DNA from 3 places in the Aquamicrobium sp. genome. Region 1 is predicted to be linked to each of the others. Evidence: riboswitches for the same ligand, from Rfam matches in the RefSeq annotation. Region 1 holds a riboswitch; each other region holds the start of a gene.
The links. A riboswitch is a leader RNA that binds a small molecule or an ion and turns the genes downstream of it on or off. The one in region 1 is predicted to bind cobalamin.
Positions count from the first base shown of each region.

Region 2: another riboswitch for cobalamin. It lies ahead of M9945_RS05320 (TonB-dependent receptor plug domain-containing protein); the one in region 1 lies ahead of M9945_RS02845 (TonB-dependent receptor plug domain-containing protein).
Region 3: another riboswitch for cobalamin. It lies ahead of metE (5-methyltetrahydropteroyltriglutamate--homocysteine S-methyltransferase); the one in region 1 lies ahead of M9945_RS02845 (TonB-dependent receptor plug domain-containing protein).

Region 1 is NZ_JAMLIE010000001.1:575,169-579,332, reverse strand. Features, by position in the region: gene M9945_RS02860 (TonB family protein) at 1-179, opposite strand, end outside; gene exbD (TonB system transport protein ExbD) at 176-652, opposite strand; gene exbB (tonB-system energizer ExbB) at 658-1,755, opposite strand; cobalamin riboswitch at 1,958-2,162, shown strand; gene M9945_RS02845 (TonB-dependent receptor plug domain-containing protein) at 2,323-4,164, shown strand, end outside.
Region 2 is NZ_JAMLIE010000001.1:1,070,659-1,074,822, forward strand. Features, by position in the region: gene M9945_RS05310 (cobyric acid synthase) at 1-437, shown strand, start outside; gene cbiB (adenosylcobinamide-phosphate synthase CbiB) at 421-1,389, opposite strand; cobalamin riboswitch at 1,588-1,800, shown strand; gene M9945_RS05320 (TonB-dependent receptor plug domain-containing protein) at 1,983-3,878, shown strand; gene M9945_RS05325 (ABC transporter substrate-binding protein) at 3,878-4,164, shown strand, end outside.
Region 3 is NZ_JAMLIE010000001.1:1,153,636-1,157,799, forward strand. Features, by position in the region: gene M9945_RS05645 (nitrilase-related carbon-nitrogen hydrolase) at 1-386, shown strand, start outside; gene metE (5-methyltetrahydropteroyltriglutamate--homocysteine S-methyltransferase) at 445-2,796, opposite strand; cobalamin riboswitch at 2,883-3,103, opposite strand; gene M9945_RS05655 (ABC transporter substrate-binding protein) at 3,340-4,164, shown strand, end outside.

The sequences.
Region 1 (4,164 bases):
ATGATCGCGGCCGGTTCCTCGGCCGCCTCCAGCTGCTGGGGACGCTCGCGCATCACCCACCAGCCGGCCGCCGCATGCGCCGCCAGCACCACGGTGCCGGCGAACAGCCACAGCATCATCGCCGACAGCGAGATGCCGGCGAGCTGCCGCGACCAGGCTATGTCGGGACGAGGCTTCATCCGTCCGTCGCCTCCACCGGTGCGGCGTCGGGGGTGCCGGCGGGGGCCTCGGAGACGCCCTCGAGCCCGACCAGCGCGATCTTGAGGTAGCCGCCGATGCGCAGGAGGTTCATGACGTTCATCAGGTCGCCATAGGCGACCGACCTGTCGGCGCGCAGGAAGATGCGGGCTTCCTTGTCGCCGCCGGTGACGCGGTCGAGCGCGTCGCGCAGCGCGATGTGATCGACCGGCTCGTTGCCGACCGAGACGGACAGGTCCTCCTGCACCGTCACGTAGAGCGGCTCGTCGGGGCGCGGCTGCGGGGCGGCGGTCGAGGTCGGCAGGTCGACATTGATGTCGACGGTGGCCAGCGGCGCCGCCACCATGAAGATGATCAGGAGCACCAGCATCACGTCGATGAACGGCGTGACGTTGATCTCGTGGTTCTCCTCGAGCTCGTCGCGCTCGGCGCTGGCGTTGAGGCTACCGGCCATGGACCCTACTCCGCTGCCCGTGAAAGCGCATGCTCCGCGCCGGCCTCGCCCGGCACGGCGCGGCGGTCGATGTCGCGGCTGACCAGCCGCTCGACCGCGGCCGAGGCGTCGGCCAGGAGCAGCCGGTAGCCGGCGATGGAGCGCGCGAAGACGTTGTAGATCACCACCGCCGGAATGGCGGCGACGAGGCCAAGCGCGGTGGCGAGCAGCGCCTCGGCGATGCCCGGCGCGACGACGGCGAGGTTGGTCGTCTGCGCCTCAGAGATGCCGATGAACGAGTTCATGATGCCCCAGACGGTGCCGAACAGGCCGACGAAGGGCGCGGTCGAGCCGATCGTGGCGAGGATGCCGGTGCCGCGGGTCATCCGCCGCCCGGCCTGCGCCTCGATACGCGACAAATGCGAGGTGACGCGCTCCTTCAGGCCCGCCGCGCCGCCATAGGGCAGGGTCGAGCGCGAGGCTTCCACCTCATGCGCGGCGGCGCGCACCATCAGCGCCGCCGGCCCGCCCCTGCCCGGAAGCGAGCGCACGGCGTCGGGCAGACTCTCGGCCTGGACGATGCGCTTCAGCCCGCGTCCGGCATTGGCCTTGGCGCCGGCGATCTCCAGCGACTTGGCGAGCCACACGGTCCAGGTGACGAGCGAGGCGAAGGCGAGGCCGATCATCACCGCCTTGACCACCCAGTCGGCGGCCATGAACATGCCCCATGGCGACAAATCGTGCGGCAGGGTGTCGTCGCGCGCGTCGGCCGGCGCGCCGTCCTCGGCGATCTCGATCTCGGAAGCGTCTATTCCAGCAGGGGGCCCGGCAGGCGGCGCGGACGGCGCCTCGCCCTGCTGCGGAGCGGCGTCGACAGCCGGGGCAGGCGTCCCGGCCGCCGGCTGCTGGGGCGCGGGAGCCTGGGAAACCGGGGCCTCGGGCGCGGTGGCCGGTTGCTGCTGCTGCGGGGCGGGTTGCTCGACGGCCGCCGGCGGCGCCGCCTCCTGCGCCCGCGCCGGCACACCGGCGGCGAGGGCCGCGACGGCCAATGCCGCAAGCAGCAGCCCGAAAACCCGGCCGGCCGGCTGGCGGCAGCGTGAACTCTTCAACAGGATAGACGACATTCTGGCACTTTCCGCTTTCGCATACTGTCCGGCGTGCGTCTCGCGCGGATGCCTCTCACATCCGGCCGCGACATGCAACCTTCGCCCGCCCTTGCCGGCGGCAAAACACGACTAAAACAATCATGTTTCTTTTGGAAGCCAATTTTACGGGAATATTGTGGCGGGAACGCCGCGCGCGTTGACGCAACGGCGAAGTGACGCTAGCAAAGTCGGCGAAGCTGGTTCCGCCGAAAGGTGGATGAAAAGGGAATGCGGTGCGGCCGGGCTGTCCGGCCAAATCCGCAGCTGCCCCCGCAACTGTAACCGTTGAGCCATCTTCCAGATGCCACTGGCCGCAAGGCCGGGAAGGCGGGAGAGAGGCGAAGACACGGGAAGCCAGGAGACCTGCCGCTTCAGTCACCCTGTCCGCATGCGAGGGGCATGCAGGCGCGGCCGTCCGTAGCGGTGACACGAGAACGTGTTGCCGCATGCGAACGGGCCGGGGCGGGTTCAATTCCCAATTCCTTTCCTTGCGGTTCTTGAAAAGCCCGGGGGCCAACGCGCCTCCCAGCACCTTTGGGGACTGACATGAACAGGTTTCTGATCTCCACCGCCAGCGCGCTGGCATTGATGGCCGGCGCCGCGCAGGCGCAGGACGCGGCGCAGACCGACGAGCAGGGCGTCACCACCCTCGAGGCGATCACCGTCACCGCCAACCGCACCCCGACCGAAAAGAGCAAGACCGGCTCCAAGGTCGAGCAGGTGACGCAAGGCGAGATCGAGACGAAATCGCTCGTCTCGGTCACGGACTACCTGACGCGGCTGCCGGGCATTTCGGTGACCTCCAGCGGCGGCATCGGAACACAGACCGGCATCTCCGTCCGCGGCTTGGGCGGTGCCTATGTGAAGACGCTATACAACGGCATCGACGTTTCGGACACGACCGGAACGCAGGTTCTGACACAGTACCAGTATCTGCTGTCGGGCGGTGTCACCGGCATGGAGATACTGAAGGGCTCTCAAAGCACGCTCTACGGTTCGAGCGCCATCGCCGGCGTCGTCGACATCACCACGCTGGGCGAGGTCGAGGACGGCATCAGCCATACGGTTCACGTCGAGGGCGGATCGTTCGGCACAGTGCGCGGCCGCTACGGCCTCGCCGGCGCACAGGGCGGATCGAGGATTGCGGCCAACGTCACCGGCTTCCGCAACGACGGCATTTCCGCGAAGGCCGGCGGCACCGAGCGCGACGGCTACGAGAACGTGACCTTCGACCTCGCCGCCGAGCACCGCATCAACGAGGCGTTCTCGGTGTTCGGGTCCTTGCTCTATATCGATGCGAAGACCGAGTTCGACGGTGGCAGCGCCGACGATGCCGACAGCTATGAGCTGGCCACGATGATGGGAGGCCGGGTCGGCTTCAATCTCGACCTGCTCGACGGACGATTGAAGAACACGTTCTCCGTACAGGGCTTCAAATCCGACAGGGAGAGCATCTGGGCCGGATCGCCGGCTTCCTTCATCGGCACGCGGCAAAAGTTCGACTATCAGGGATCGTTCGAGGCGACGGATCGCGTTCTGTTGCAATACGGCGTCGATCACGAGCGCCAGGAAGCCGAGGATGGGGGCGGCGGGACCCCACTCGGCAAGATCGACCTTACCGGGGTCTGGGTACAGGCTGTCGTCGAGCCCGTCGACAACCTCGTGCTGACAGCGGGCGTTCGCCATGACGACCACTCGATGTTCGGCGGGCACACGACCTGGCGCGCCACCGCGTCCTATCTGTTCGACCAGACCGGAACCCGGCTGCACTCGTCATTCGGGACCGGTTTCCGCGCTCCGAGCCTCTATGAGCTCTATTCGGACGGCGGCGATCCGACCCTGCGGCCTGAAACGAGCCGCAGCTTTGATATCGGCGTAGAACAACGCTTCCTCGATGGCCGCCTCGTTGCCGACCTCACCTATTTCCATCTGGAGATCGACAATCGCATCTTCTGGGTCGACGATTTCGGCGGGCCGCCCTGGGGCTACTACGATCAGGTTGCCGGCGGGACGACTTCCGACGGCGTCGAGGCGTCCTTCTCCTACGCCGCGACCGATTGGCTCGACCTCGGCGGCTCCTACACCTACACGAACTCGCGCAATTCGGACGGGACGCGGAGCTGGCGCGTTCCGCGGCATGCCGTCACCCTCGCCGCAACGGCGCGCCCCGCCGAAAAGTGGACCGTCAGCGCGGACCTGAAATACGCCGCCGATACCATCGACTTCGACTGGACGGCCTATGCCGACGTGAAGCTCGACGACTACGTCCTGCTCAACGCCAAGATCGCCTATCAGGTGAACGAGTCGACCGAGGTCTATCTGCGCGGCGAGAACCTGCTCGATCAGGACTATCAGGTCGTCCGCGGCTACAACACGCCCGGCATCGCC
Region 2 (4,164 bases), 500 kb from region 1:
GCCGCACGGTCGCCGATCCTAACGGCATCGAGGGCGAGGCGAGCGCCGCCGACGGCCTCGGCCTGCTCGACGTGACAACCGTGCTGTCTGGCGAGAAGACGTTGCGCGCGGTGGGCGGCCACAGCGCCGATGGCGTGCCGCTCTGCGGCTACGAGATGCATATGGGCGTGACGGAGGGGCCGGACAGCGCCCGGCCTTTCGCGGTCCTCGACGGCGGCAGGCCGGAAGGCGCGACCGCGCCGGACGGCAGGGTGGCGGGAACCTATCTCCATGGCCTGTTCACCGACGACGCCCAGCGCGCGGCGTGGCTGGCGCGGCTGGGCGGGCAGGCGGCCGGCCTCGACTACGAGCGGCAGGTCGAGGACACGCTCGACGCGTTCGCCGCCCATCTGGAAGCGCATCTGGCGCTCGACGAGATGCTCAGCCTCGCCAGATGAGAAGCAGCGCCGCGCCGCCGAGAAGCGCGATCAGCAGCGCGTCGGCCGCGCGGTAGAGCGCGAGCGCGCGGCGGATGTCGGCCGGCGTCGCCTCGCGCCGCCCGCCTTCGCCCATGTAGCCGTCCTCGACCATGACGCCGCCATAGGCGCGCGGCCCGGCGAGGGCCAAGCCCAGCGCCCCGGCCATCGCCGCTTCCGGCCAGCCGGCATTGGGCGAGCGGTGGCGGCGCGCGTCGCGCCGCACGGCGCGCCACGCGTCCCCGGCCGAGGCGCCGCGCACCAGCGGGCAGGCGGCGACCACGAGCAGCGCGGTCAGCCGCGAGGCCGGCAAGTTGACGAGGTCGTCGAGCCGGGCGGCGGCCCAGCCGAACGCCTCGTGACGCGGCGTGCGATGGCCGATCATGCTGTCGGCGGTGTTGATCGCCTTGTAGGCGGCGCAACCCGGCAGGCCGCCGGCCGCTAGCCAGAAGGCCGGGGCGACGACGCCGTCGGAAAAATTCTCCGCCAGGCTCTCGATCGCCGCGCGGCACACCGCCGCCTCGTCGAGTGCCTGCGGGTCGCGGCCGACGATCCGCGACACGGCGACGCGCCCCGCGTCCAGCCCGTGCGCTTCGAGCGCCGACGCCACTGCGCCGACATGCGCGCCGAGGCTTCGCTGGGCGAACAGCGACGAGGCGATGAGTGCCGTGGCGGCAAGCCCGACGCCGCCGCCGAGCGCGGTCTGGACGCCCCATGCCGGAATGCCTGCGGCAAGGACGAGGACTGCCACCGTGAGGACGCCGCCGGCCCTGCGTCGCGCGGCGGGGAAGGCGGGATCGTTCAGCCTGCCGTCGAGGAAGGCGATCAGCCGGCCGATCCAGGTGACGGGATGGCCGATGGCGCGGAACAGGCGGTCGGGATAGCCGATCGCGGCTTCGGCAAGGAGCGCGAGGCAGGCGAGCAGGACGAACATCGGCGCGAACTCTTCTGCGAATCGGTGGTCGGTCGGGCGGCGGCGGCGAAGTCTACGCGCTTTCCTGCCGCGCCGATGCGGGGGCAGGGGAGCGTGCCGGCTCCGGCATCCGCCTGGGTGCACGGTTTCGCCCGCCGCTTTCCACAGGAACGGGCTTGCGGCGGAAAGAACCCGCCCGCCGGAGAGCAGGCGGAATTGACATTTTATGTGGTAAATGGTTTCCGTGTTTTCGGAAACGGTTCCGTTCACGGATGAAAAGGGAACACGGTTGGCCGCAAGGCCGAAGCCGGACTGCCCCCGCAACTGTAACCGCCGAGCTTTCTTCCATGACGCCACTGGCCCGAGGCCGGGAAGGCGGAGGAAAGCGACGACGCGGAAGTCAGGAGACCTGCCTTTTCCAGTCACCCATGCCGGGCCACGGGGTGTTGGCCAGGCGCGGTCGTCCGTCGCGGTGACACGGAAAGTCGTGTTGCCGCGCGCCGGAACGGCCTGAGGGTGGAGCCTTTCTCTCCAGCCTGTCGTCCTACCAGCCAGCGGCTGATGTCGAATTGCGGCGTGCCCTGATCGGGCCCGCCCGATGCAGGGGGATCAGGATGATCAGAACCATAGTCGCAGCGGGCGCATGCGCGCTCGTCCTGCCTGTCGTGGCGCAGGCCCAGGGTCTGCCCGACGCCGGCGGCGTCACCGTTCTCGACACGATCACGGTGACGACGCCGCTGCGCCGTGCCTCGTCGCTCGAGCGCACCACCTCGTCGGTGACGGTCATCGCGCGCGAGGAGATCGAGCGTTCCGCCGCCGTCGATCTCGCCTCGCTGCTGAAGACCCATGTCGGCGTGTCGGTCAGCCTGAACGGCGGCATCGGCGCGTCGGGCGGCACCGGCATGCGCGGCGCCAAGCCCTCGCAGACCCTCATCCTGGTGAACGGCGTGCGCATCAGCTCGGCCACCAACGGCTCGGTGTCGCTGTTCAACATCCCGCTCGAATCGATCGAGCGCGTCGAGATCGCGCGGGGGCCGCATTCGGCGCAGTACGGCGCCGACGCCATCGGCGGCATCATCAACATCATCACCGACCGCGGCGGGGCCTGCGCCAACGGCGCGGAGGCGTGCACCACGGTAACGGCCGGGGTCATGCATCCGTGGGGCGGCAGGCTGGCGCTCGACACGGCCGGGCGCAGCGCGGGCGGCTGGGACTATTCGTTCGGCGGCAGTCTGTTCGGCACGCGCGGCTACGAGTTCACCACGCCCCTGCTGCGAAGCCACGAGCCCGACGACGACGGCTTCGCGCGGGGTTCTTTCCACTATTCGCTGTCGAAGGACTACGACTGGGGCCGCATCTATTCCAGCGGCCTCGTCGCGCGCGCCCGCACCCAATACGACCACAACAGCCTCGCCCAGCCCAACGAGACCGAGACCGACACGCTGACCGGCAAGATCGGCGTCAGGCTGGATCACACGGACGACTGGAAGACGACGCTGGAGGTGACGGGCGGCGTCGACAACACTACCAACTTCCGCAAGGGTACGAATGTCGAGGCCGTGTTCGATTCCGCCCGCTTCGGCGTGCTGGCGCTCACGGAAGCCTCCTTCGCGACCGACATGGTCGACCATGTGCTCAATGTCGGCGTCGAGGCCTATCGCGAGCAGATCGACCCGACGGGCAACTACGCGCTGAAGCGGCGCGACCTCGTCGCCGCCTTCGGCCAGTACTCGCTCGAATATGGCGACCTCGTCGTCGATTCGGGGCTGCGCTTCGACTACAACGAGCAGTTCGGCGAGGCGACGACCTGGAATGTCGGCGCAAGCTACGCGCTGCTGCCGGAGCTGACCGTGCGCGCCTCCTACGCCACGGGCTTCCGCGCGCCGAGCTTCAACGACCTCTATTATTCCACCCCCGGCATCGGCGAGGGCAATCCCGATCTCCGGCCCGAGCGCTCCCGGTCGCTGGAGGCCGGCCTGAACTGGCGCCCGACCGCGCAAACCAGCCTCGACGTCAGCGTCTACCGCAACCGGATCAAGGACCAGATCGAGTGGAACCGGGAGAACTACCCGGCCTTGCCGATGTTCCCGGACAACATCGCCCGCGTCACGGTCACGGGCCTCGAGGCATCGCTCGACCATCGTTTCGGCGCGCGCTGGGGCGCGCGGGCGACGCTCGACCTGCGCCGGCCCATCAACGAGGAGACGGGCCGCTATGTCGACTATCAGGACCGCTTTCGCGCGTCCCTCGAGGTCGATTTCCAGGCGACGGAAAAGCTCTGGCTGAAGGCCGGCGTCTTCCATGTCGGCAAGCGGTCCGCAACGGTCAGCAACGCGCCGATGACCATGCCGGCCTACACCACGGTCGACGTCACCGGCATCTATCGCCTCGACGCGCAGTCCGAGCTCAAGCTGTCGGTCGAAAACCTGTTCGACAAGCGATATGAGCGCATCTACTACTACAACGCCATGGGCAGGACCATCAATCTGAGCTTCTCGCGGACCTTCTAATGAAGCGCACTCATCCGATACGCGCGGGACGGCTGCCCGCCCTCTTCGCGGCGTGCCTGTGGCTCGCCATGCCCGTGCCGGCGCAAGCCGCGCCGGCACGCGTCGTCTCGATCAACGTCTGCACCGACCAGCTCGCCATGCTGATCGCCGGCGAGGGCCAGCTCCACGCCGTCTCGGCGCTGGCGCGCGATCCCAACTCCTCGACGATGACGACGCAAGCGCAAGCCTACGCGGTCAACCACGCGCTGGCCGAGGAGATATTCCTGATGAAGCCGGACCTCGTCCT
Region 3 (4,164 bases), 580 kb from region 1:
ACATCGCCTATGAGGGCCGCGCCTTCGTGCTCAGCGCCTGCCAGTACATGACCCGCGCCGACGCGCCCGAGGAGTACGACTGCATCCAGGGCAACGACCCGTCGACCGTGCTCATTCGCGGCGGCAGCGTCATCGTCGGGCCGCTGGGCGAGGTGCTGGCCGGCCCGGTCTACGGCGCGGAAGCGGTGATCGCGGCCGACATCGACCTCGACGATACGATCCGCGGCAAGTTCGACCTCGACCCGACCGGCCACTATGCGCGGCCGGACGTGTTCGACCTCGTGGTCGACGAGACGCCGCGCAGCGCCGTCACCTTCGCGCGGCAGGTGGGCATCGAGGACGACGAGGCCGGATTCGCCGAGGATGAGGCCCCGCCGGCGTCCTGAGAAAGAAGCGTGGCAGGCGTACCGTCCACACTTCTTATATATCGTCGCCCCGACCGGATCAGGCCGCGTCGCGAAGCTGCCTTGCGGCGGCCACCATGTTGACGAGCGCCGGGCGCACCTCCTCCCATTTGCGGGTCTTCAGCCCGCAATCGGGATTGACCCAGAGCTGGCCATCGGCGAGCCGCTTGCGGGCAAGCGTCATCAGCGCGGTCATCTCCTCCACCGCCGGCACGCGCGGCGAGTGGATGTCGTAGACGCCGGGGCCGATCTCATTCGGGTATTTGTAGCTCCGGAAGGCGTCGAGCAGCTCCATCTGCGAGCGCGAGGTCTCGATAGAGATGACGTCGGCGTCCATCGCTGCGATGCCGTCGATGATGTCGTTGAACTCCGAGTAGCACATATGGGTGTGGATCTGGGTCGCGTCCGCCACGCCCGAGGCGGTGAGCCGGAAGCACTCGACGGCCCAGCCGAGATAGGCCTTCCACTCGGAACGGCGCAGCGGCAGGCCCTCGCGCAGGGCGGCCTCGTCGATCTGGATCATCGTCGCGCCGGCCGTCTCGAGGTCGACGACCTCGTCGCGGATGGCGAGCGCGATCTGGCGGCAGGTGCGCTCGCGCGGCTGGTCGTCGCGCACGAACGACCAGTTGAGGATCGTCACCGGCCCGGTCAGCATGCCCTTGACGGGCCTTGGCGTCAGCGACTGCGCGTATTGCCACCACGCCACCGTCATCGGCCGCGGGCGCGAGACGTCGCCATAGATGATCGGCGGGCGCACGTAGCGCGAGCCGTAGCTCTGCACCCAGGCATGCTTGGTGAAGGCGAAGCCGGAAAGCTGCTCGCCGAAATACTGCACCATGTCGTTGCGCTCGAACTCGCCATGGACCAGCACGTCGAGGCCGATCTCCTCCTGCCAGCGGATCGCGGCTTCCGTCTCGCGCTTGAGGAACGCCTCGTAGTCGAGATGGCTCAGCTCCCCCTTGGCGTGGGCGGCGCGCGCCTTGCGCACCTCGGCCGTCTGCGGGAACGAGCCGATGGTCGTGGTCGGGAAGGCCGGCAGGCCGAGCTTGTCGCGCTGGACCCGGCTGCGCGTGGCGAAATCGCTGGCTCTGGTTTTCATTGCCGCGCCGATGCCGGCGATGCGGCCCTCGACCAGCGGGTCGTGCACCTTGGGCGAGGCGGCGCGGGCGGCGGCGGCCTGCGAGGCGGCCTTGAGCGCGGCAAGGACGGCGCTGCGCCCTTCCGCGAGCGCCCGCGACAGCGTCACCAGCTCGCCCTGCTTCTGCGCCGCGAAGGCGAGCCACGACTTCACGTCCGCGTCGAGCGCGGTCTCGAGGTCGAGATCGATCGGCACATGCAGCAGAGACGAGGACGGCGCGACCTCGATGCGGGCGAGCGGCCAGCCGGCCACCACCGGCTTGATGCGGTCGAGGATGGCGCAAAGGTCGGCGCGCCAGACGTTGCGCCCGTCGACCAGGCCGAGCGACAGCACGAGGTCCTTGCGCGCCAGCCGGCCGACCGCTTCGAGCTGCTCCGGCGCGCGCACGAGATCGACATGGAGGCCGGCGACAGGCAGCGAAAGCGCGGTGTCGAGATTGTCGCCGAGCGCGCCGAAATAGGTGGCGAGCATGATCCTGAGGTCCGGCGCGGCCTTCGCCAGCCGCTCATAGGCGAAGCGGAACGCCTCGCGCTCGTTGGGGATCAGGTCGAGCACCAGCGCCGGCTCGTCGATCTGCACCCAGTCGGCGCCGGCCAGCCGCAGGCGGCGCAGCAGCTCCTCATAGACCGGCAGCAGCCGCGGCAGCAGCGCCAGCGGGTCGAAGCCTTCCTCCTGCGACTTGCCGCGCCTGAGCAGCGTCACCGGGCCGAGGATCACCGGCCGCGTGTAGATGCCGAGCGCCTTCGCTTCGAGGAACTCGTCCACCGGCTTCGACGAGGACAGCGCGAAGGCCTGATCGGACGAGAACTGCGGCACCATGTAGTGGTAGTTGGTGTCGAACCACTTGGTCATCTCCAGCGCCGGGACGCCATCGTGGGGGCCATGGGCCGGATCGGCGCAGCCGTTGCCGCATTCGGCATGGGCATTGCCCTCGCTGCCGCGCGCCATGGCGAAATAGGTGTCGAGCGGCACCTCGCCGCCCTGCCAGCCGTAGCGGGCCGGAACCGCGCCGACGAGGACGATCGTGTCGAGCACATGGTCGTAGAGCGAGAAGTCGTTGGACGGGATCCTGGTGATGCCGCGCGCGCGCTGCTCCTCCCAGTTGGCGGCGCGCAGCCGCTTGGCGGTTTCGAGCAGCGCTGCGGCGGAAGATTTGCCCGACCAGTAGGATTCGAGCGCGAATTTCAGCTCGCGGCGGCGGCCGATGCGCGGCACGCCCAGCGTTGCGACGGGAACTTTCTGCGGAAGCGACATGACCATACCCCGATTGTTGGGGCGGAGGCGCGAAAGCGTGCAGGGCGGCCGTGCCGCGTCATGCATGCCACCGGGACACCCCGCCCGTGGATGTTTCTCGCCGTGGCAGGTCTCCTGGCTTGCGGGTCCTCGCCTTCATCCGTCTTCCCGGAGCGGCTGGCTCCAGTGACGTCATTGGATGACGGCTCGCCGCTTACAGTTGCGGGGGCAGCGCCGGTCTTGCCGCCTCGCGGGCGACTCACCGGCTTCCCTCTTTGCTTCGGCATGCACGAGTGCCTGCCGAAGAACCACGACGGACGCACTCTATCGAAGTCCGGGCGGTTGTCAATGTGATATAAAGAAATCTTTATGTCTTTAAATCACGCCGGAAGGAAGAAATTTCCGGTGCCCGCCTTGCCCGCCGGAAGGGCCTCCAATCGGTATGGATAGATTGTCGCGGACGCGAAGGTTGCTTGATCTGCGACAAACTGGAGTTCTATATGCAAGTTTATAAGGGATCGGCCCGGCGAAGGCGTCGGGCCGCGCGAACTTCCGGAGCTTGCCATGTCGAGAACAGCATCATCGGGTCGGACCGTCCTCACCCGCCGCAAGGCGCTCGCCGCCGCGGCCGCCTCCGCTGCCTGTCTTGCGCTGCCGCCGTCGGTGCGCCGGGCGTCGGCGGCGAAGCTGCCGTCGCTGACGCTCTACGGCCCGCCGGCCGGCCCCAGCATCTCGCTGGCGCACGCGGTCGCCTCCGGCAAGCTCTCCGCCATCGCCGACAAGGCCGAGTTCAAGGTGTGGCGCAACCCTGACGAGATGCGCGCCGGCCTGACCTCCGGCACGATGCAGGCGCTGATCCTCCCGGTTCAGGTCGCCGCCAATCTCTACAATCGCGGCCTGCCGGTCCGGCTCCTCAACGTCATGACCGACGGCCTGCTCTATATCGTCTCGGCCGACCCGACCCTGTCGAGCATCCCGGCGCTCAAGGGCAGGACGCTCGCGGTTCCGTTTCGCAACGACATGCCCGACCTGGTGATGGGCAGGCTGCTCGCCCATCATGGGTTGAAGCCCGGCACCGACATCACCCTCGAAAGCGCCGGCTCGCCGATCGAGGCGATCCAGCTCCTGATGGCGGGGCGGGTCGATGCCGTCCTGTCGACCGAGCCGGCCGTCTCGGCCGCGATCCTGCGCGGCGCGGCCGGCGGCAAGGCGGTGCGGCGCGTCATCGACGTCCAGAAGGCGTGGGCCGAAGCCACCGGCGGCTCGCCCGTGCTGCCGCAGGCAGGGCTGGCGCTGACGGTGCCGTTCATGGAGGCCAATCCCGGCATCGCCGACGCGTTGCAGCAGATCGCCGAGGAGGCGACGGCATCGGTCAACGCCGATCCGGCG